3 regions of the Bacillus sp. ISL-35 genome follow, and region 3 is predicted to be linked to each of the others. Evidence: predicted binding sites of a transcription regulator. Region 3 holds the regulator's gene; each other region holds the start of a gene.
The links. The regulator Rex, encoded in region 3, represses fermentation and respiration genes when NADH is low (regulators of the CRP and FNR family bind a similar motif). The targets are predictions, from matches to a motif close to TTGTGAAATATTTCACAA.

Region 1: a site for Rex is predicted at 1,727-1,744, ahead of J7E38_RS02130 (cytochrome c oxidase subunit 2A). Genes of this name have one in related genera too.
Region 2: a site for Rex is predicted at 2,604-2,621, ahead of J7E38_RS04165 (YwiC-like family protein). Genes of this name have one in related genera too.

What each region holds. Positions count from the first base shown of each region.
Region 1 is NZ_JAGGQK010000001.1:401,122-409,344, reverse strand. Features, by position in the region: gene J7E38_RS02140 (type III polyketide synthase) at 1-301, opposite strand, end outside; gene J7E38_RS02135 (SDR family NAD(P)-dependent oxidoreductase) at 592-1,365, opposite strand; gene J7E38_RS24030 (hypothetical protein) at 1,466-1,594, opposite strand; gene J7E38_RS02130 (cytochrome c oxidase subunit 2A) at 1,960-2,109, shown strand; gene J7E38_RS02125 (cytochrome c oxidase subunit II) at 2,137-2,613, shown strand; gene J7E38_RS02120 (b(o/a)3-type cytochrome-c oxidase subunit 1) at 2,613-4,268, shown strand; gene asnS (asparagine--tRNA ligase) at 4,723-6,114, opposite strand; T-box leader at 6,168-6,401, opposite strand; gene J7E38_RS02110 (EamA family transporter) at 6,840-7,745, opposite strand; gene J7E38_RS02105 (carboxypeptidase M32) at 7,829-8,223, opposite strand, start outside.
Region 2 is NZ_JAGGQK010000002.1:182,772-190,994, reverse strand. Features, by position in the region: gene argC (N-acetyl-gamma-glutamyl-phosphate reductase) at 1-879, opposite strand, end outside; gene J7E38_RS04170 (Crp/Fnr family transcriptional regulator) at 1,101-1,793, shown strand; gene J7E38_RS04165 (YwiC-like family protein) at 1,830-2,546, opposite strand; gene J7E38_RS04160 (respiratory nitrate reductase subunit gamma) at 2,735-3,157, opposite strand; gene mobB (molybdopterin-guanine dinucleotide biosynthesis protein B) at 3,301-3,819, opposite strand; gene J7E38_RS04150 (molybdopterin molybdotransferase MoeA) at 3,813-5,078, opposite strand; gene ric (iron-sulfur cluster repair di-iron protein) at 5,302-6,000, shown strand; gene cls (cardiolipin synthase) at 6,055-7,566, opposite strand; gene moaA (GTP 3',8-cyclase MoaA) at 7,717-8,223, opposite strand, start outside.
Region 3 is NZ_JAGGQK010000025.1:5,001-13,223, forward strand. Features, by position in the region: gene J7E38_RS22285 (ABC-F family ATP-binding cassette domain-containing protein) at 1-737, opposite strand, end outside; gene moaC (cyclic pyranopterin monophosphate synthase MoaC) at 919-1,413, shown strand; gene J7E38_RS22295 (redox-sensing transcriptional repressor Rex) at 1,441-2,097, shown strand; gene J7E38_RS22300 (YdiK family protein) at 2,122-2,322, opposite strand; gene J7E38_RS22305 (CPBP family intramembrane glutamic endopeptidase) at 2,326-3,057, opposite strand; gene J7E38_RS22310 (GNAT family N-acetyltransferase) at 3,293-3,820, shown strand; gene groES (co-chaperone GroES) at 4,007-4,291, shown strand; gene groL (chaperonin GroEL) at 4,350-5,978, shown strand; gene J7E38_RS22325 (LytTR family DNA-binding domain-containing protein) at 6,123-6,767, shown strand; gene J7E38_RS22330 (succinyl-CoA:acetate CoA-transferase ScpC) at 6,896-8,223, shown strand, end outside.

The sequences.
Region 1 (8,223 bases), on a different contig from region 3:
GATGGATTTCATTTTTCAGGAAATCACCATTCTTCAAACAGCTTGTGATTGCCTCCGCACCAAGCTTTACAGCCGATTCGATATACGCATCATTTTTTTCCTCAAATGTATGGTCTACTTCGAACCAGTCCAGATCCCTGGCAAAATGGCGCTTCTCAATCTGGCCATTCTGGAATACAGAAAGCAGACGGTGTATGTCCTTAAAGGACTCTTTAAATAACTTTTCGGCAAAGTCCATGACTTTCTCCTGCTCAATTGAATACGGCGGAACAGATTCTGCGATGGATATAATTCTGGGCATGACAATACTCTCCTCACATATATGTACGGTTACTTTTTCCATTTACCCGGAGAGTATGCAGTCAAACAAGCATTGATTGAAAACGAAAAAAAAGCTCCCCCCGTGATGGAGGAAGCCTAACGTTTTGAAGGAGTTGCTGTGCAAGTTCATTATACAATGCCGTTCAGTCCAGTACATTATAAAATCTTTACCAGTTGACATACCAGCAGAGGGACTAAAAGTTGTGATCACGTCTCCGCAAAAAACACGTTCCCATTCTCTGATAGGAGCACGTAATGAGGATGTCCTATTTAAAAACCATGAATGGTCATTCCCCCGTCAACAAATAAGGTTTGTCCTGTTACATAATTTCCGGCGTCTGAGCTTAGGAAGACGACTGGCCCCACTAGCTCCGGCAGCTCCCCGATCCTTTTCAATGGTGTAACGGCGAGGATGTCTTTCACATATGCTTCATCTTCTAAAAGCTTTTCAGTCAAGGGTGTCTTGAAATACCACGGGCCAATGGAATTTACATTGACGCCGTATTGGCCCCATTCCATTGCAAGGACTTTTGTCATCTGCATGAGAGCTGCCTTTGTTGCGGCATATACGACGCCTGTCCTGAGAGCCACCTGGCCGGCTACTGACGCAATATTGATGATTTTTCCGCCGGAGTGCTGGTTTTTCATGATGCGGCCAGCTTCCTGGGACATCATGAAGGCGGATTTCAAATTGGTGTCCATAATCTTTTGCCATTCCTCATCCGTCGCATCCAGAGCTTTAGAACGAATATTCATTCCTGCATTATTTACAAGAATGTCAATCTTTCCCCATTTTGATTCAATCTCAGCAATCGCAGTATGTATTTGTTCCCTTTCCGTTACATCCGTCGGAAGTACAAGAGCTTTCTTTCCTAATTCCTCAATCAATCCTGCAGTTTCGGTGAGGTCTTTTTCCGTTCTGGCAAGAATTGCAACATCAGCGCCGGCTTCAGCCAGCCCGACCGCCAGTGCTCTGCCAATTCCCCGGCCTGCACCCGTGACTATTGCCGTTTTTCCGCTTAAATCAAATGAAGGTAAGAACATTCCTATCAGCCTCCCTATTTAAAATTTCTTTCATTTTACCATAGCGCAGCTGCCTTTTGTTGTATGTACACCTAAACAAAAAAAAGCACCCTACCTGGTGCTAGTTGTTCTCATCTGGCTGCTTCTGCACTTCAATCCAGATCTGTTTTTCGGCTGCTTCCCCGCAATTCATGCATATCCTTTTTTCATCATAAATAAGTCGGCAATGATCACAATAATACTTCTGCAATGATTTCACTTCCCGAAAAAATGTTCTTTCTGCCAGTATATTAAGTTCAATCGGAATGGTGATACTTTTTAAGACTTGCCTTCTTCAAATGTCAAGCTTCCCTGTCACACAGCAGTTTCTGCATTTGGCTATATGCTCACAATTTCACAATTTTATTTTCACAGATTATTCACATTTACCCCTCGCAGCATGTGACTTAAATCACTGTATTGACGCGTTTTCACCATTAACATAGTAAATATGTCAGGTATGAACAATTTGTGAACTGTCCGAAACCATATTTACGTTTCCAAATTGTTTTGTATGATGAAAGTGTACTTATCAATTTATCAATGACTTAAATTATGCGAAGGGAGTGGACCGGGATGGCTCAGCCTGGAATCGGGAAGAAAACCCATACAAAGGTGGAAGATCGATCTTCCTTGAAAGGAACACTTGCATCCGTTTTCTTATTAGGATTCTTTTTGATTGTCACTTGGTTAGGCGTTTATTTCTTATTTGTAGATCGTTTTTAAGAGAGACCAAAAGGGGAGAAAGAAGTTATGCATATTCATAAATTTGAGAAAATCTGGCTTATCTTCGGGATAACGACATTGATCGTCTTCCTGACTGTCATCGGGGTCAGCGCTTTTTACCTGGGAAACCAGCCGCCGAGCTGCCTGGCAACGATTAATCCTGAAAAGGTTGATTCGCAGGCTCCATTCAATGAACCTGGCTTAAAAAAGGTTGAAGGAAAAGAGTGGGATTACGAACTCGTATACGTTGCATCCGCATTTTCATACAACCCTGGACAGGTGGAAGTTCCACTAGGAGCAAAAGTCAAAGTAATCGCTACAACTAAAGACGTCATCCATGGTTTCGAAGTTGCAGGAACCAATATCAATATGATGCTCGAGCCTGGCTTCATTAGTGAATATGTCACTACATTTGACAAGGCTGGCGAATATCTGATTGTTTGTAATGAATATTGTGGGGTTGGCCACCACACGATGACGTCTAAAATCGAGGTGGTAGAATAATGAATACAAATTCAATGAATCCAAAAGTTGACCGCCGTGACGGAAAACTGTCCATGGCCCACTTTTATGTCGCTTTCACAGCACTTGCCATCGGCGGGCTGGCAGGACTTCTGCAGACACTTGTCCGTTCAGGGAAATTCCAATTGCCTTCATGGACTGGGTATTACCAGATCCTGACGATACATGGTGTCGTACTTGGGCTTGTTTTAACAACATTTTTCATTATGGGATTCCAGCTCGCTCTTGTGAGTAAAACATCTGGAACCTTCACAGACAAACAGCGCCTGACCGGATGGATTGGTTTCTGGACCATGACCATTGGTACAGTAATGGCTGCGATCATGATCCTTACTAACCAGGCTTCTGTCCTGTATACTTTTTATGCTCCATTACAGGCGCATGCACTCTTTTACCTTGGTTTAACACTTGTGATTGTCGGAAGCTGGATTGACGGTGCCGCCATCATCATGGCTTACGCTGCCTGGAGAAAAGCAAACCCTGGAAAGCCTAGTCCGCTGCTGACTTTCATGTCACTTGTTAACACACTCATGTGGATTGTGGCAACAATCGGTGTCGCAGCAACTGTATTATTCCAACTGCTTCCTTGGTCATTGGGCCTTGTAGATCGCGTTGACGTTTTGGTCAGCCGTACATTGTTCTGGTACTTCGGTCACCCGCTTGTGTATTTCTGGCTATTGCCAGCCTACATGGCATGGTACGCAATCGTTCCTAAGATCATTGGCGGAAAAATTTTCTCAGACTCATTGGCAAGGATGTCCTTCATCCTGTTCCTGCTGTTCTCGATTCCGGTAGGATTCCACCATCAGCTGATGGAACCAGGTATTGATCCGGCATGGAAATTCCTTCAGGTAATTTTGACATTCCTGGTTATCATTCCGTCACTTATGACTGCGTTCTCACTTTTTGCAACTTTTGAAATGTTTGGGCGTTCGAAAGGCTCTACGGGTCTTTTTGGCTGGGTGAAAAAGCTTCCTTGGGGAGATGCTCGCTTTGCGGTACCATTCATCGGAATGCTTGCTTTTATTCCTGCAGGTGCTGGCGGTGTCATCAACGCTTCCCACCAGCTGAACCAGGTAGTGCATAATACAATCTGGGTTACTGGCCACTTCCATTTGACTCTGGCAACATCTGTCGTTTTGACGTTCTTCGGGATTTCCTATTGGCTGGTTCCTCACTTGACTGGCAGGGTCCTGACAAAAGCAATGAATAAATTAGCGATTATCCAGGGGGTGATTTGGGCGATCGGCATGACCTTCATGTCAGGTGCAATGCACGCAGCCGGCCTGCTTGGCGCTCCACGTCGTTCATCTTTCTCAACGTACGGCGGTTCAGAGCAAGCTGCTGAGTGGATTCCATACCAGATTGCCCAGGCGGTTGGCGGAACGATTCTATTCCTTGGAATTATCCTGATGCTATACATTTTCATCAACCTTGCTTTCTTCGCACCTAAAGGTGAAGAAGAATTCCCGGTCGGCGAGGTTGCTGATCAAGCTGAAAAAACTCCAATGGTATTCGAAAATTGGAAGTTATGGCTCGGTATCACTGTTCTTTTGATCCTGTTCGCCTACACAATCCCGTTCATCGATATGATTCAAAATGCACCAATTGGTTCGAAGGGATATAAATTCTTCTAAAAATGATCGAGCTCCCTTTTATGGGAAAATCAGAATCTAACAAAACAGGGTATGAAATCTGTCGCGATTTCATACCCTGTTTTTTAGTTGGTTCTGTTAAACAAGACTGTTGATTTTCGTTCCAGGCGCTTCGCTTTCCGCGGGGCTGGCGCTGAGCCTCCTCGCCGCTCTGCTCCTGCGGGGTCTCACCTGACCAGCTGCGCCCGCAGGACATTGATTAGCTTCTTCGAACCTGCCCACGCACGAAGGAAATGCGTTAGCATTTTCGAGGAGTCTACGCGCCTTCCACTACAATCAACAGGTGTAAAAACAACATCGAGCTTTAACAAAGCCTTACAATTACAACAGCAATTTGTACGATAAATATGATAAACAACGAGTGAAACCGTTCATGTTCAATAAGAGACAATAGGATGCCTCGGCATCCTATTGTTCATTATTCATATAGCTATCATTAAAAGTCTGCATTACCTGGTGTACGAGGGAATGGAATGACATCGCGGATGTTTTTCATTCCGGTTAAATACATGACAAGTCGTTCGAACCCAATTCCATAGCCGGAATGCTTTGTGCTGCCGTATTTTCTGAGTTCGAGATACCACCAGTAATCTTCTTCCGCCATACCGAGTTCTTTAATCCGTTCTGCAAGGACGTCTTCTCTTTCCTCACGCTGGCTTCCACCGATTAATTCGCCGATGCCAGGAACCAAAAGGTCGGTAGCAGCTACTGTCTTGCCATCCTCATTCGCTCTCATATAAAATGCCTTGATTTCTTTTGGATAGTCAGTCACGAAGACAGGACGCTTGTAAATTTCCTCGCTAAGGTAACGTTCATGTTCTGTTTGCAGGTCTGTACCCCATTCGACCGGGTATTCAAATTGCTTACCCGAGTTCTTTAATAATTCAACTGCTTCGCTATAGGTAACCCTTCCGAAATCGGAATTCAATGCATTCTGCAATCTTTCAATAAGTGTTTTATCAATAAAGCTGTTGAAGAAGGCCATCTCTTCTGGTGCATGTTCAAAAACATAATCAATGACATACTTAATCATTTCTTCACCAAGGTCCATGATATCCGGTAATTCCGCAAAAGCAACTTCCGGCTCAACCATCCAAAATTCTGCGGCATGTCGTGCCGTATTTGAATTTTCTGCCCTGAATGTCGGACCAAAGGTATACACATTACGGAAAGCAAGGGCAAAGCTTTCTGCATTCAATTGACCGCTCACGGTTAAGTTGGTTTCTTTGCCGAAGAAATCTGCATTTTCATCCACATTTCCGTCTTCGGTTTTTGGCAGCTTGTTCAAGTCCATTGATGTCACACGGAACATTTCCCCTGCCCCTTCAGTATCGCTTCCGGTAATGATTGGTGTATGTACATAGACAAACCCTTTGTCCTGGAAGAATTTGTGGAGAGCATATGATGCAACAGATCTAACTCTGAAAACCGCTGAGAAAGCATTGGCTCTCGGACGCAAGTGAGCAATTGTCCTTAAGTATTCAAGGGTATGCCTCTTCTTTTGGATTGGATAATCTGTATCCGATAATCCTTCGACGATAATTTTTGTCGCTTTGATTTCAAAAGGCTGCTTCATTTCAGGTGTTTGGATAAATTCCCCTTCTACTAAAACAGAAGAACTAATAGGCAACCTTGTGATTTCTTTGAAGTTTTCAAGCGTATCCTCAAAAACAACTTGTACACTCTTAAAGAATGTACCATCGTTTAACTCCATGAAGCCAATGGTTTTAGAGTCGCGAAGAGTGCGGATCCATCCTGTTAATTGTACAGTTTGGTCTTTAAAACTTTCTTGGTTTCTGTACAAATCTTTTACTACGGTCTTGATCATAATAAGCCTCCTTATGGTAATTTATTGCATTAAAAAAAGCCTTCTATCCCCAAAAAAGGGACGAAAGGCTGAACTTCCGCGGTACCACCCAAATTGTCATAAAATGACCATCTTCATAATTGCTTATCCCAGTCTATAACGTGCTGGCCACGTCTAAGCCTACTCATGATTTCCCTTTCGGTTAGAACTCAAAGGTGTTCTTCATTTATGCATCATCACCAGGCTTCCACCGTCCCCGGCTCGCTATCGAATATAGCAAAAACTACTTTCCTTTTCATCGATTTAATATATGCAGTTTTCAAATGGATTTTTACTGTAATAATTTATCACATAAAGTCACCCTTTGTCTAGTTGGCCCTTGATTTATATACATTTATCACTAAAAATCACTAAACTAAAGTTGTTTGAATAATAATCGGAAAAATTCCGCTTTGATTGAAAACTCCCCTCATTTCTTTAAAAATAAGGGGAGTTATTCCGGTTATCTAAACCAAATTGTTTTATATTGTCTTCTTTTTAACAATTAACCGGAATTTCTCCGCCTATTCTGCTTAAAAAGTTTCTTTGTAGATAATAGCCGGAAATTAACCGCTTATGGATTTACATATGAGAACGAAAATCCAATTTTTTGAATGATAACTTAGCCTTAGCTAAAAAGTGCTTTCATTAAAATAACTCTATCTCTGTTAATTGGTCCGATTATTGTTTAATATTCTTGACCTGAATCACACAGTGAATTGCTTTTTTTGCTTCCTGATCGGAATTGAGATATTGATAGCAATGACTGATATGATAATCAACGCGGATCCAAGCATCTGAAGACCGCCCAGCCTGTCGCCATACACCAGCAACCCCAGCATCGTTGCAATGACAGGTTCCAATGTAGCTACAACAGCAGCAGTACTGCTTTCTGTTCTTTCCAGTCCCCATGAGTATGCAAAATAAGCAACCACAGTCGGGAAAATCCCCAGCCCTATCGCATAAAGCCACGCATCCCCAGCGAAAAGGACAGCAGCCTTGCTGACTATACCGGTTGTCGGAACCAGTGCTGCTGAAGCCACAAGGAAGGTGTACAAAGTGACTGTAAACGGATGATACTGCCTTAATGCCACCTTGCCAAAAATGCTGTAAAGCGCATAACCGAAGCCTGCCCCAAGACCAATCAGGATACTGGAGACAGAAAAAGATGTTCCTCCCTGCCCGGTGATGCCTGCTGCAAGCGTGCAGCCAATGACTGTCATGACAATCGCCAACAATTTCTTCCTGTTGATGCTTTCTTTCAGGAAAAGAAATGACAAAACCGCTACAAAAGCAGGAGATGTGTACAATAAAGCCACTGCAATCGGAATATTCATCAGATTGATTGCCGTAAAATAAGACCAATTAAAAAACACAATGCTTAAAATTCCTGTCCCTACAAAAAGGTACAAGTCTTTTAACCTGATTTTCAAGTGGCTCCTGTAAAAGGCAATTCCGACCATCATTAAAACAATGGCTGCAGTCATGACTCGGATGGCCACGATCTCCATGGCACTAAACCCGGCATTATTCAAGCCTTTTACAAAAAAGCCAATCAAGCCCCACATAGCCGATGCAAATGCGATCATAAAATAAGGCAATTTCCCTTTCATACGTTCACCACACAGAAAAGATGACAGGTAGACTGCCATCTCATATTGAAAATGCTGTTCACACAAATTATTAATCTTAGATACTAGACCAGATGGTACACCTTGCTGTATTTTTCGTATAAATAATCAACTAAGTGCTGAGCATTGAGTCCCTCGCCAGTTACATCAGTCAATATTTCAAGTGGTTTTTTCATTTTTCCATGCTTATGGACTTTCTCAGTCATCCACTCTTTAATCGGCTGAAGATTTCCCTGTGCCAGAAGTTCCTCATAGTCAGGCAAGTCTTTGAGCATGGCATGCTTGAATTGCGCTGCATACATATATCCTAAAGCATAGGATGGGAAGTAACCAAAGCTACCTCCTGCCCAGTGAACGTCCTGAAGGACACCTACTGCATCATTTTCAGGTCTGATTCCAAGGTATTGCTCATATTTGTCATTCCAGATTTGCGGCAAGTCCTTGACTTCAATCTCATCGT
Region 2 (8,223 bases), on a different contig from region 3:
GATATCGCAGTAATTCGAGCCTTTCACTTCTTTAACGGCCGGAAAGATTCCTTCCTTCCTGACTCTTACAAAAGGGTGGCGAGAGTAGGTTTCCTCATATAAATCCAGTAATCTCGAAGTATTCCAATCTTCCTTAAGGTTCATATACATAGTGGTCATGATCCCTCTCGTAACCGGAATCAGATGGGTGCTGAAGGTTATTTTCACCTCTTCACCATTCCAAAGACTTAGCTGTTGTTCAATTTCCGGGATATGCTGATGTTCGTTCACTTTGTAAATTTTGAAATTTTCATTCAACTCAGCATACAAAGTGCCCAATGAAGGCGACCTACCAGCCCCTGATACGCCGGATTTTGCATCAATGATCATACTTTTTGGATCGATCACTTTTTCCTTCAAGACCGGCGCGAGCCCAAGAAGCGCTGCTGTTGGATAGCAGCCTGGGTTGGCGAGAATGCTTGCATGGGCAATTTGCTCTTTGTTCCATTCGCTGAGGCCATACACAGATTCGGACAGAATCGAATCGTCAACCGGTTCATGCTTATACCAATTCCTATAAGTATCAGAGTCTTTTAATCTCAGGTCTCCGGACAGGTCAATGACTTTAATATCTTTGTTAAAAAAGCTTTCGACAAGTTCTCCGGAAACTTTCGATGGTGTTGCCAGGAAGACAATGTCTGCTTCCTCAACGATTTTATCTGGATCGATGCTGGTAAGGACTTTGTCAAAAATGCCTGACAAATGGGGATACTCTGCAGAAACAGGCTTTTCATCCCGTGTTGTATGTACTGACTGAATGCTGAAAGATGGATGATTGTTAAGTATACGGATCAGCTCCCCGCCCCCATAACCTGTCGTTCCGATTATAGCTGCCTTCACGTTTTTCCTCCTTTCACAATATGCATAAATAAACATCTTTTTTTATAATTATTAGTAAAGTTCTTCTTATTATAAAAACTAAATTATAAAAAGGCAACTAAATTATTAACAATATGTGAACATTTCACAATTAGATTGATGATTTTGTATGCTTTACAATATAATTATATTAATATCAGATACGGACGGGTGTATAGATCCCTTAATAAGGTGGTAATCACATGTTGACGGCTGCAACCTTGTCACCAAATATGAATAAGCTGTTTGAAAAAGTCCATAGAATCAAAAATATTGATAAAGGAAGCTTCCTTTTTGAAGAGGGAAATACTGCGAATGAGTTGTACATTATCCAGAGCGGTAAATTTCAGGTCAGCAAAATGATCCCAGATGGGCGTGAGCTGACAATCAGAATGTGCTCTGCTGGTGAGCTGGTTGGAGAATTGACATTGTTCAGTCCGGCGTCGCAGCATATTTTGAACGCCAGGGCTTCTGAAAGCGGGAGCGTTGCGGTCATTCAAAAAGACCGGCTCGAGGACGAAATCGGAAAGGATAGCGGATTGGCACTGGAACTCGTTAAATGGCTTTCCCTGCAGCACCGCAAATCCCAAACAAGGTTCAGGGATTTGGTCCTTCACGGAAAGAAAGGTGCATTATATTCTACTCTGATCCGCCTGGTGAACAGTTTTGGCGTAAAAACCGAAGACGGCATGAAAATAGATGTATCTTTGACAAACCAGGAACTCGCAAACTTCTGCGGCACCTCACGAGAAGTCGTAAACCGCTTATTGAGCGAGCTCAGGAAACAGGATATCATCTCCATCGACAAAGGCTATATAACCATACATGCGCTCAATCGGCTAAAACGGGAAATCGACTGCGAGAATTGCCCGATTGAAATATGTAATATCGAATAGAGAAAGCCGCCAGAACTCTGGCGGCTTTCCTTTCTTTTATAGGATTGCGAAAAGCATAATGATAAAAAACAGTGCTGCGTTTATGATTTCATATATTCCCACCTTCATGACGCTAAGCGGCCTGCCGTAAAATACGATGGCTCTGATCAGGCTTGGTATTGCCGCAACGGCGACAATTGCTTCTCCTGCTGCCAGCCACAAAACCGGGACGAGAAGATGATAGGTCCAGGAGATCCACTTGAATTGACTGTTTTTCTTTTCCCGGATCATCGTTTTCACATAGAAAGTGCTTCCTGTGAAAAACAGAATGCATGATGCAAAGACGAGAATACCCTGCTGATTGATTTCTGCACCAGGCAGATAACTGCTTGCCAGGCCAGCGATGGAAAAAACAATGATTGCACTGAGATCATTCATCAATGCCCTGTCTTTATTTTTGGCCGAGAAATAGGCGTTAAGGATGAAAAATGGAATCATCGCAAACCCAAAGAACACAATCGATGGTGTCGTGAATAATGGGACCATCAAGAATACTAAGGATGGGAGGATATAAATCAGTGCCCATTTGCGATAAAACGGGATTTTCTTTTTCTTGAACATCAACAGAAGCGGATATGTTCCCAAGTATAGTAATAGCCACCCAATAAAAAACGGGATATGCTGCCAGACGATTTCACTTGCCGCTGCTCCGAGCCAGAAAGGGATGATCAACATCGCCCAGGCTCCATGCTGTTTTGGCATAAATAATTTCATGAATGAACACTCCCTTTTGGTTCCTGCCTTAACTATAAAACAGCCGGAAGATATTATAAGTGAAACACATCACATTTTGGCGGCCCCTTTTTCAACTGACACCGAACTGTCAAAAAAGAGGCACTAAAAATAAATAAGCTGCACACCATAGGTTAAATTCAATAACCAATGGCGTGCAGTTCAAGAGTTCATCCTCTTTTCTCAACCTGAAGCTTGAGATAGATTTTCTTCAAATATAGATGCGGCTTCAAAAGATAATAAATTTCCTTTGTGAACGCCAGACTTAACAGGAATAAAAACACAACGACAAAATGGATCTTTGAGAGAATGGAAATTTCCAGGATCAAGCTCATGTCTGGCTGCAGCTGTGCGAGACTGATCAGCCACCTTAACAGGAGGACCGGTTCATCTGCCATGCTGCTCGAAAGCATGATGGCAATCCCGGTCGCTGTACTCGCAGCCATCATGATTTTTACCACCATCAGCAAAAGCCTCCCTGCTGTTGAGCGTGCCTCCTCATCCCTTGATGCATCATATCGCCAGACTATGCCCATCCCAACTATGGCAACTACCGTATATGGGTAGACAATCCATAAAAAAATCTGCAGCATTTCCACTGCTCTCACCTCACAAAAATTACACAATCATCGAACCCCATTAACATTCTAACTGTGCAACTGTGAAGTGACAGTGATAAAAGTCGCCCAACCAGTCAAATTTGACATAAAAATAGGTGGAAAGACGAACTTTCCACCTAAACATGATTAAGTATATAATCAAGAACCCAAGTCACTCCCCTGTCATCTTCCCTTTGAAAGACAGGATAGGCACAATCTTTCAATAAATTGGCCAGATTCGGATCATGATAAAAAACCACCTTGATATTGGCAAGGACATTCAATAACTCTAAATCTGCTTCGTCCCTCAGGAAGACTGCTTTTGGATAAGCCTCTTTTTTGTAACCTTCTATCAGGATGACGTCTGTCTTGAAACAGGATAAAACGTCTATTTCTTCAGACAGGGACCATTGCCCATTTTCCGCTTGAAGGACGAGCCTGCCTCCGCCTTCAATAAGGGAGACGGCTGCTCCTGCGCTCACATGGCATCCGGAATCCTTCTCTTCTGCTATATCCGGTTTACCTCCATGTCCATGGTGTTTGATGGTGGCAACCTTCAGGCCAGCTGCAGATAGCTGCTGGATCAGGCTGAGGCTGAGTGTCGTCTTCCCGCTGTTCTGATATCCTGCCACCTGGAACAGCACCGGTTTTACCAAGGCCAGTCACTGCCAACATGGTCCTCGAGCATCAGGACCTCGACTTCAGTTCCTTCTTCGAAACCTCTTGTTCCACCCGGAAGAATCATAAGTGAATTAGCACCCGCTAAGCTCATGATGATATTCGATTTATCAAGACCGCTCGGTGTTACTACCAGCTTGCCATTTTCGATTGTCAGGGCACTCCTGACAAATCTTGTGAATGGATTTGCCTTAGGGAAATTGGCATCCAGAATCGCCATTTCCTTCCTAAGATGCGGTTTATCGGTAAACAGCATCGTCCTGATGATCGGCCGGGCGAACAGCTCAAATCCTACATAACAGGCAGAAGGGTTTCCAGACAGGCCAAACAACAGCTTGCCATCCATCTGGGCAACCGTCGTCACGCTACCGGGACGCATCGCTACCTTATTGAACAGGACTTCCGCTCCAAGCTTTGCATAAATTTCCGGCAGATAGTCATAATCCCCTACGGAAACTCCCCCGGTCGTAATAAACAAATCCACTTCCTCAATCGCTTTGCTTACTGCATCAAAGCAGGTATCAAAGTCATCAGGCAGCTGGCCGAAATATCTAACTTCAGCTCCTGCCCTGAGGATCTGTGTGGAAATCATATATGAATTGCTGTTGCGGATTTTTCCCGGTTCAAGCGGCTCATGGACATCAAGCAGTTCCGTGCCGGTTGCATAAAGGCCAATCACCGGTTTTTTCGCAACGGGGACCTGAGCATAGCCAAAAGTCGCGAGCATCGCCTGGATTCCAGGATTGATGAACGTACCTTTTTTGACCAGCACTTCCCCTTCCTTTGCATCCTCACCGCGATAGGAAACATTGTCTCCTTTATTATGCTTGCGTTTCGTCTCCATATATTTTTTACCATCACGCTCGACTTCCTTTACCAGTTCAAGCATGACCACAGCATCGGCGCCAACTGGCATCTGGGCCCCAGTCATGATCCTGACAGCCTGGAAAGGTCCAAGTTCTTTATCCGTAAGCATTCCTGCTCCGATATGGTCCACCACTTCAAATTCGACTGGCTGGTTTTGGGAAGCTTCCGCTGAATCGACTGACCTGATTGCATAGCCATCATACGGTGCTCTGTCAAAATGCGGAACATCACTAGTCGCTTTCAGATCCTCTGATAAATAGCGTCCGTAACTCTCATTGATTGAAACATATTCAGTGGAGCCACTCTTCTTGTGCTCCATTACTCTCTTGACTGCCTCTCCGATTGGGATAGGGTTCCTTTTTTCTAACATATAATCAGCTCCTATTGCAGGCTTAACTTTAATTGATTACCCTTTTCATTATAAGAGTAATGTAAAAATGAATACATAACAAACCTCACAGTATTCTCTCATAAAAACTTTTAAAAATATGTAGATTTTTTGTGAAGTGTGATACACATCACCAAGTAGTAACTACTTTTCCTTTATGCTGAGTATGTAAACAGTATACATTTTTTATTGGAGGTCTTTTAAAATGAAAATGCCTTTTGATCAACATTCACTAGTTAAAGATATTGTCAATATATTCCCTCAATCCAGTGATTTATTCAAGAAAAACAGACTAGACTTTTGCTGTGGCGGCAATCGCCCTCTATCAGAAGCTGCACTGGAACAGGAACTTGATGTCCCTGGAATAATGCTTCAGCTTGAAGATCTGTACAAAAAACATAATGGCACCGCCGAAAACATGGAGGTATGGACTGAGACAAGCTCTGAAGATTTGATTGAGCATATTAAGAATAAATACCACCGTGAGCTTGAGGAAGAACTTAAAATGCTAAGCCCATATGTAACCAAAGTTGCGAAAGTCCATGGTGAACGCCATGATGAACTGCTGAAAGTATATGAACTTTTCTATGAATTAAAAAGAGAGCTACTAGAGCACACAGCAAAAGAAGAAGCCACAGTATTCCCGTTGCTTCTGGAACTTGAAAGTGCTGACGTTGAAAAGCGAGAAGGGATCATTTCCGAAATCAAGGAATTGGAGAAAGAACATGATCATGCAGGCTCCATACTGAAACAATTACGCGATATCACAGAGGATTTCAATCCGCCGATCGATGCATGCGGAACATACCGTTTAGTCTACAAGCGGCTTGAAGCTCTGGAATCACACACATTCATGCATGTACATCTTGAAAATAATATCCTGTTCCCGAGATTTATTGCCTAATAAGATTAAAAAAATGACCCCTTTTCTCCTGATGGGGTCATTTTTTTGGTCAATCTATAATGCACCTGAAAACAGCCTGGCGAAGGATTCCTTCGTCCTTTCCCAAAGTCCCCGCTTATGATATTGGACAGCATTGATTTTCTCTGAATCTTCGAGGTCCGCCTCATAATGTGCTACAAGATCCCTGATTGAACTCGTTCCAAACAGGAAGACGTTCACTTCAAAATTAAGATGAAAACTCCTCATGTCCATATTGGCCGTCCCAATCGAAGCGATATTCCCATCGACAATGATAACCTTCTGGTGCAAGAACCCCTTTTTATAGGAATAAATCTCAGCTCCATTACGCAGCAGTTCCGAGAAGTATGAGCGGCTGGCATACTGGGTAAGATAGCTATCATTGATTTCCGGCACCATGATCCTTACTTCTATTCCTTTGGCTGCAGCCACTCTTAATGCCGTCCGTATCGCTTCATCAGGAACAAAATAAGGAGTGGCAATCCAAATCGACTTCGTTGCACAGGACATCATCGTGTAGTAAAAATCACTCATGATTCCTTGCTGTGTATCCGGCCCGCTTGGCACTACCTGGATCGCACCATCCAATTCATCGCTTTCATGTGGCTTTTTCTCGGCTATATGGTTCTCAAGGACCCTTTCACCGCTGACATATTCCCAATCAAGCAGGAAAACATTGTGAAGAGTATAGACAGCCTCTCCAGTCAGCATCATATGGGTATCACGCCAAAATCCGATCTTTTCATCTTCACCGAGATATTCCACGCCTACATTCAATCCGCCGACAAATCCAATTTCGCCATCAATGATGACAATCTTCCTGTGGTTCCGGAAATTGAATTTCTGATTGAAGAACCCGTACTTTAGCGGAGAGAATGGTGCAGCTTTAATGCCTGCTTCCTGCATGTCCTTAAGGTCTGTCGCCGCAATCTTCATGCTGCCGGCAGCATCGAACATGAATAAAACCTCAACACCCTGCCTTGCTTTTTCTTTCAGGATGTCGATGATTTCCCTTCCAAGCCGGTCAGACCTGAAAATATAGTATTCCATATGGATGAACTTTTCCGCTTCCTGCAATTTCTTTTTTATTTCTGAAAATGTCTCTTCCCCATTCTTGAGGATTTTTGCCCTTGAATCGGTCGTAATCGGAGTCAAAGCTGAATTCTTTGCATACTTTGCAAAGCAAAACTGATTTTCAATCAAGAAGGAGAGATCCCTAGACTCTTCATTTCTCATCAGCTTTTCCCATTGGTCTCGGTCCCTGGTACGCTTGCTTTTATATAGGTACCCTTTTAAATACAGCTGTCCTGAAAATAAATAAAAGAAGTACCCGGCGACAGGAAATAATAGCATTACATACATCCACATCAGCGTGTGCTGTGCTGAACGGTTCTCGAGCATCAATGAAAACATGCTGACAAACAGGAACAGGGAGTAAACGGCGATCGCTGCCATTTTAATTGCCTGGCTGTAATCAGTAAAAAAGACGATATAAAAACACACCATTAAAATAAATACAAATAAAAATTCAATTCTTCTTTTTAGCATTCCGGCAGTCTCCAACAAATTTTATCGTAGATTCATGTATACCCATAAACCTTTTGGTTGGAAACATAGTATGCCCAAAATGAAGATACCTCTGCTTTTCCTTTTGAATAAAAAACTGCAGCGAAACGAAAAAAGACCCCGAAGGAGTCTTTAGCCGCCAATATAGGACATTTCGATTTTCTTTCTGTTTGCGACTGTTTCGGCTGTACGTTCATCCGAATAACGGTCGGTTCTATGATTCCAGATATTTGTGACTCGTTGACGAAGTTCTTCATCGGTTGCACCGGCACGCATGAAGTCGCGGATATCATGGCCATTGCCATTGAAAAGGCAGGTGAACACCTGGCCATTTGCCGATAAACGTGATCTAGTACAGCTGGAGCAGAAGGACTCCGAAACCGAAGAGATGAAGCCAACGTTGATATCCGTACCTTTGTAACGGTATTTTTTAGCGACCTCGCCATAATAATCGGGATCTACCGGTTCCAGTTCATGGTGCTGGCTCAGCATGTCATGGATTTGCTTTTTCGTGATGACATCATCCATCTTCCAGCCATTTGTGCTGCCCACATCCATGTATTCAATATAACGGAGCTCCAGTCCTTCCTTTTTGCAGAATTCTGCCATAGGAAGAATCTCGGAATCATTCAGGCCTTT
Region 3 (8,223 bases):
CCAGGGAACTTCGTCAACTGGTGACGGGAAATCTCGTATACCTGGTTCACAACCTTATCAAGGAAGTAACGGTCGTGTGAAACAATTAAAATCGCACCGTCATAGCCCTGGAGATACTGCTCAAGCCAGGAAAGTGTGTCAATGTCCAGATGGTTAGTCGGTTCGTCGAGAATCAAAATATCAGGACGAGTCAATAACAGCTTTGCGAGCGCAAGCCTTGTTTTCTGTCCTCCGCTTAAAGTGGAGATTTTTGTGGAATAATCAAAAGACTGGAAGTTCAGGCCGTGAAGGACGGAGCGGATGTCCGCTTCGTACTGGTAGCCGCCTTTTTCCTTGAACTGGACCTGCAAAACGTCATAATCCTTTAATACTCTTTCATACTCTGACTCATTCGACAGGATGCCAGGATCCGACATTTTTTCTTCAAGCCGGCGCAGTTCTTTTTCCATGCTGTGCAGATGGTCAAAAACAGCCAGCATTTCATCCCAAATGCTTTTCTCGGATTCCAGTCCGGTATTCTGGGCCAGGTAGCCGATTGATGTTCCTTTCGGGCGGATAATCTCGCCGCCGTCATGGGATTCATAGCCGGCAATGATTTTCAGCAGGGTGGATTTTCCCGCCCCGTTCCGGCCGACCAGGGCAACACGGTCATTGGTCTGTATTTCAAACTTGATATTCGATAAAATAAGATCAGCCGCAAAATATTTTGATAGCTGATTGACTTGTAATAGAATCATTATTTTTCACCTCTAATGCCTTAGGGATAGTGTAACCCAATCCTATGGGCTCGGCAATATGTGCGGCCTGCAATGGGTGGTAAGGTATGAAAAATTTCCTCCTCTATATGTGAAGATAGAAACAAAGTTCACACACAAGTTTGGGAAAATAGTGTATTATTTGGTTGAAAGGAGCTTGAACATGGCAGAATTTACGCATTTTAATGAAGAGGGAAGAGCGAAGATGGTCGATGTCAGTGAAAAACCGGAGACGGTCCGTACGGCAGTCGCCCATTCAAGCATCACCGTTAATGAAGATATATATGTAAGGATTACTGAAAATAAAATGAAAAAAGGCGATGTACTGGCAGTCGCGCAGGTTGCTGGCATCATGGCGGCCAAGAAGACGTCAGAGATCATCCCGATGTGCCACCCGATTCCATTAACAGGCATTGACCTTTCGTTTGATTGGGAGCAAAATGGTAATGACTATATATTAAATATCGCTGCAGCTGTTAAAACAAAAGGGAATACAGGGGTAGAAATGGAAGCGTTAACAGCAGCAGCAGCATGCGCGCTGACTGTTTATGATATGTGCAAGGCCGTCGACAAAGGCATGGTGATCGGCAGGACCTATCTCGTGGAAAAAACCGGCGGGAAAAACGGCGATTTTAAGAGAGATGAGAAGTTAAAATAGAAATACGAACAGGGTGGAGGATGGAGAATGACGAATGATGCTATGAAGATTCCGCAGGCAACTGCTAAGCGTTTGCCGCTATATTACCGATTTTTATTGAACTTGCATTCTTCAGGCAAGCAGAGGGTATCGTCCGCGGAGCTGAGTGAAGCGGTAAAAGTGGATTCGGCTACGATCAGGAGGGACTTTTCCTATTTCGGGGCTTTGGGTAAAAAGGGTTACGGCTATAATGTGAATTACCTGCTGACTTTTTTCCGAAAGACGCTCGACCAGGATGAACTCACGAAGGTTGCGCTGATTGGCGTTGGTAATTTGGGAACGGCGTTTTTGAATTATAATTTTTCCAAAAACAATAATACGAAAATTGAAATTGCCTTCGATGTCGACCCAGATAAGGTTGGGACGCAGATTGGCGATGTGCCTGTCTATCACATGGATGATCTCGATAAGGTTGTGGTTGAGGAAGGCATCCAGGTGGCAATCCTGACAGTGCCGTCAACAGTGGCACAGCCGATCACAGACAGACTTGTACAGGCGAATGTGAAGGGAATCCTGAACTTTACGCCGGCGAGGCTGAATGTGCCGTCTTCGATCAGGATCCATCATATTGATTTGGCAGTAGAACTGCAATCATTGATTTATTTCTTGAAACATTATCCGACAGACAGTGAATCAGAAGAATAAAAAATGGCTCCTTCGATGAAGGAGCTATTTTTTCTGCATTTGTTTAAGTTTGAAATGAAACAGAATCATCCTGATGCCGGAACCGAAGTCAAAGGTGGCGAGCAGGACGAGCAAATAACTGAAAAATCCCCAGCCTGTATCGTTGACATTCTGGATGGCGAAATAGGTGAATAAGCTGCCTAACAAGATGTAGACAATGCCTGAAAACATAGGCGATTGCTTCATGACTTAAAATCCCCCAATAAAGCTTTGAATTTTCTCTGCTTCTTTTATCATTCTCTCAATGTCTTCCCTGAATACGGATTGAAGCAGGACAACCATTGTATTCATTGTAACATGGGCGATGATTGGCACGATGATCCGCTTTGTTTTTACATATAGAAACGCAAAGGTGAAGCCCATTGCTGAGTATAGGATCACATGCTCCGGCTCCATATGGGCCAGTGCGAATATGACGGAGCTGATCAAGGCTGCCAAGAAGAAGTTCATTTTCTTGTGCAGGCTGCCAAAAATAATCTTCCGGAAGACGATTTCCTCCAGAATCGGACCGATGATCGAGCTGACAAGGATCACAACCGGGAACCTTTCAATCAGCTTGATGATTTCCTGTGTATTCTCCGAGCCCATCTCAATTCCAAGCATGCTTTCAATGCTGCCTGCAATCGACTGGGCGAACAGGGCCAGGAATACCCCGGCGAATGCCCATGCCGCCGAGCTTGCCGGCGAAGATGCTTCGCGCAAATCAGCATTTATGTTTCTTTCCTTCCTTAAAATCAGCAGGATGATCAGGAGTGTCAGCGAAAAGCTGGTTACGAGCCAGTATGGAATCGCGAGGGTTTGCATTTCATTCAGGCTTTTTCCCATCGCAGCACCGATCAAAGCAATGAGTGGCACCCCGACAAGACTTGAAAGCTGCATAACAATATAGGCAATAAGGACGTACCAGTATTCTTTTTTCAATTGAAAAAACTCCTTAATAATGCAGAAATGTATGTTCTGAAATTTTACGTAATAATATGCTGGCCTGTAAAATAAAATACGGGGACCGCTTTGCTTACTATATACACTCTCTTTATTCTACTAGTAAATGATTTAAAAGTTCAAATTGTAGGGCCAGGATGAAAAAGTTACTTGTTCGGGTTTACTGTATCCGGTTAAGGTGCCATTTTCAATTTGAGAATAATTGGAGGTACAAATGATTTATTTGGAAACGCCACGACTGATTTTGCGGAACTGGTCTGCGGCAGATTTAGAGCACTTTTGCCTAATGAATGCAGATCAGGATGTGATGCAGTATTTTCCTCGTGTTTTATCTTCCGCAGAAACTGAGAAGTTTTATCAGTCGATTCTTGCCGAGTTCAAGGAATACGGCTTTGGGCTATATGCGGTTGAAGAGAAGAGAACGAAAGAGTTCATCGGCTTCATCGGGTTTCATAGGGCAACATTTGACGCAGATTTCACCCCATGTATTGAAATTGGCTGGAGGCTGAAAAAAGACGCGTGGGGCCAAGGTTATGCAACAGAAGGAGCCAGGGCCTGTCTGGAATATGGATTCAATGAGCTCGGCTTTAGCGAGGTCGTCAGTTTTACTGCTGAAATCAATAAACCCTCTATCAATGTCATGAGAAAAATCGGCATGAACCCTGTTAAAACATTTCATCACCCGAGAGTAGATCAGGGCAGTCCGCTGAAGAAGCATGTCCTTTACCAAGCCAGTAAATGATGCCGTCAGCAGGAGATTTCTACAGCATTCGACAGCACCTGGATCATCGTAAAATTTCATGAAAAATTTTTGCTTCACGCTTGCAAAAAAAATCGAGATTCATTATTATATAAATTGTGTTAGCACTCTATTGAGGCGAGTGCTAATAAAAAATAATCTACATATAATTTGAGGAGGTTGTTTCACTTGATCAAGCCACTAGGAGATCGCATTATTATCGAGCTTGTTGAGTCTGAAGAAAAAACTGCAAGCGGTATCGTTTTACCCGACACAGCGAAAGAAAAACCTCAAGAAGGTAAAGTCGTAGCTGTTGGAACTGGCCGTGTACTTGAGAACGGTGAGCGCGTTGCTCTAGAAGTTGAAGTCGGAAACCGCATTATCTTCTCAAAATACGCAGGCACAGAAGTGAAGTACCAGGGAACTGAGTACCTGATCCTACGTGAAAACGACATTTTAGCAGTAGTAGAATAATCACTGCGATTATAAACAGAACGTAAAAATATTAAAAATCTGAGGAGGTTTTTCTACAATGGCAAAAGAAATTAAGTTCAGTGAAGAAGCACGCCGCGCGATGCTTCGCGGGGTAGATTCTCTTGCAAATGCAGTAAAAGTAACTCTTGGACCAAAGGGACGCAACGTGGTTCTTGAGAAGAAATTCGGTTCACCTCTTATCACTAACGATGGTGTAACAATCGCGAAAGAAATCGAACTTGAAGATGCATTCGAAAACATGGGTGCTAAGCTTGTTGCTGAAGTAGCTAGCAAGACAAACGACGTTGCTGGTGACGGTACGACTACTGCAACAGTTCTTGCTCAAGCAATGATCCGTGAAGGCCTTAAGAACGTAACTGCCGGCGCTAACCCAATGGGCATCCGCAAAGGTATGGAAAAGGCTGTTATTACAGCAGTTGAAGAGTTAAAGGCTATTTCTAAGCCAATCGAAGGCAAAGCTTCTATCGCACAAGTTGCTGCAATCTCTGCTGATGACGAAGAAGTTGGCCAATTGATCGCTGAAGCAATGGAGCGCGTTGGCAACGACGGCGTTATCACAATCGAAGAATCAAAAGGCTTCACTACAGAATTGGACGTTGTTGAAGGTATGCAGTTCGACCGCGGATATGCATCTCCTTACATGGTAACTGATTCTGACAAGATGGAAGCAGTTCTTGAAAATCCATATATCCTGATCACTGACAAGAAAATCGGCAGCATCCAGGAAATCCTTCCTGTCCTTGAGCAAGTTGTACAGCAAGGCAAGCCATTATTGCTTATCGCTGAAGATGTTGAAGGTGAAGCACTTGCTACATTAGTAGTCAACAAGCTTCGCGGAACATTCAACGCAGTAGCTGTTAAAGCTCCTGGCTTTGGTGACCGCCGTAAGGCTATGCTTGAAGACATCGCTGCACTGACTGGCGGTGAAGTAATCACTGAAGAACTTGGACGCGACCTTAAGTCTGCTACTATCACATCTCTTGGACGCGCTTCTAAAGTTGTGGTTACAAAAGAAAACACAACAATCGTTGAAGGTGCTGGAGACAGCGCTCAAATCGAAAGCCGCGTAAACCAGATCCGTATTCAAATGGAAGAAACAACTTCTGAATTTGACCGTGAAAAGCTGCAAGAGCGCCTTGCTAAGCTAGCTGGCGGCGTTGCAGTCATCAAGGTTGGTGCTGCTACTGAAACTGAATTGAAAGAACGCAAGCTTCGCATTGAAGATGCTCTTAACTCAACTCGCGCTGCAGTTGAAGAAGGTATCGTATCAGGCGGTGGCGTAGCGCTTCTTAACGTATACAACAAGGTTGCTGGAATCCAGGCTGAAGGCGACGAAGCTACTGGCATAAACATCGTCCTTCGCGCTATGGAAGAACCAGTTCGCCAAATCGCACACAACGCTGGACTTGAAGGCTCAGTCATCGTTGAGCGCCTGAAGCGCGAAGAAGTCGGCACAGGCTTCAACGCAGCAACTGGAGAGTGGGTAAACATGATCGAAGCTGGTATCGTTGATCCAACTAAGGTTACACGCTCTGCACTTCAAAACGCAGCATCCGTATCTGCAATGTTCCTGACTACTGAAGCAGTAGTTGCTGACATCCCAGAACCAGCTGGTGCTGGAATGCCTGACATGAGCGGCATGGGCGGTATGGGTGGCATGATGTAATCATCGCCTCACCCTTGGTAAAAACTAAAAGAAGCATCCCATAAGTTGTTAAAACTTATGGGATGCTTCTTTTATTTCTTTCAAAAAGCTATCCCTCAATATATTTTATAATAGTAGTATAATAACATCGAGGTGAGAAAAAGCATGGAGGATATAACCTTAAGCTCATTGCTGGATGTCATCGGGGAGTTATTTTCGGATGAAATCTCGATTGCGGTTTCGAATACGAAGGAATATATTTATTATCGTCCCAGCAAGAGGGTGGATTTGAAGATTGCTGCTGGCGATCCTGTAAAGGAAGGGACGATTGCCTATAAAGCGCTGATGTCGAGGCAGAAGGTTTCTGAGTTCATTAACCGGGATGTTTTTGGCATTCCTTATCATGGGATGGCGGTCCCGTTTTTACATAATGGCGAGCTTGAGGGATGTGTGACGGCGATTTATCCGGCGCTGACCGATGGGAAGTCAGTCGTGACCCTGAAAACTCAGGATGGCTGGATTCCGGTTCCTTTTTCAAAGGTGATCCATATTGAGGCGAAAGATAAGAAGACCCATGTTTACACGGATGAGATATCTGGGACACATAAATACTCCCTGCAGGAGTTTGAATATTTGCTTCCGAAGGATTCCTTTATCCGGTGCCATCGTTCATTCATTGTGAATGTGAACCATATCAAGACGATTTATCCGGATACTCATTCTACTTTTCTGCTGTCGATGGATAATGGGGAACGTGTGCCGGTCAGCCAGTCCTACTCCAGTTATTTTAGAAAACTGCTGGGATTCTGATTTTTTCTGCTTGGGTGTCTAAATTCGCTGTTTTGTCGGAATCTTTTGTCTAGTATTCCGAAAACCATATCCTGATGTTGTTTATGGGTAAAATGATTGTAACTATTCATTAAGTGAGGGATTCAGATATGGAACAGCAATTAGAGCGAATTAGAGATCATCGTCTGAAGGACAAAGTTGTGACTCCTGATCAGGCAGCTTCCTTCATTGAAAGTGGAATGTCTTTAGGGTTAAGTGGCTTCACGCGTGCAGGCGACGTGAAAGCGGTACCATTCGCCCTAGTAAAGAGGATAAAAGAAGATGAAAACTTTAAGGTTAATGTATATACCGGAGCTTCATTGGGATCAGATGTAGATAAGCTGTTCGCTGAGGCAGGCATCCTGGGCAAAAGATTGCCATTCCAGGCAGATCCGACAATGCGCCGTGGCATCAATCAGGGAGACTTTTTGTTTGTGGACCAGCATCTATCACATACAGCCGAGCTGATCCGTGCTGATGTCATGGACATAGACGTCGCAATTTTGGAAGCGATTGCAATAAGTGAAGACGGAATGGTCATCCCGACTACTTCAATAGGCAATTCCATGGCATTCGCCCAGAATGCGAAGTCGATTATTATCGAAATTAACACAGCTCAGTCAACAGAACTCGAAGGATTGCATGATTTATACGAACCAGGAAAACAAGGGGCAAGGCAGCCTATTCCACTCACTAAACCTGACGATCGGATTGGAACGATCGGAATCCCGGTCGATGTAAACAAGGTCAAAGGAATTGTGTTTACGAATCAGCTGGATTCACCATCGACCATTGTTCCTCCGGATGAAGAAACGGTTGTGATGGCACAGCATTTGATTGAATTCCTTCGAAAAGAAGTCCAGAGCGGCCGGCTTACCGAAAGCCTGGCCCCATTACAATCAGGGATTGGTTCTGTTGCCAATGCCGTTCTCCATGGAATGCTGGATTCAGAGTTTGAGAACTTGGAAGTCTATTCCGAGGTGCTTCAGGATGCGGTATTTGACCTGATTGATGCGGGGAAGGTCCAATTTGCCTCCTGCTGTTCAATCACGCTTTCCGAGGAAAAAATGCAGCAAGTCTTCTTGAATTTTGAAAAATATCGAGACAAACTGATGATGCGCCCTCAGGAGATCTCCAACCATCCTGAAATCATTCGCCGTCTCGGGTTGATTTCCATCAATACAGCGTTGGAATTGGACATCTACGGAAATGTCAATTCAACCCACGTCCTCGGCACGAAAATGATGAACGGAATTGGCGGTTCCGGTGACTTTGCCCGAAACGCGCGCCTGGCCATCTTTGTCACTAAATCGATTGCCAAAGGCGGGAAAATCTCAAGCATCGTGCCTTTCGTCTCACATGTGGACCATACGGAGCATGATGTCGATGTGATTGTCACTGAACAAGGATATGCCGACTTGAGGGGCCTTGCGCCAAG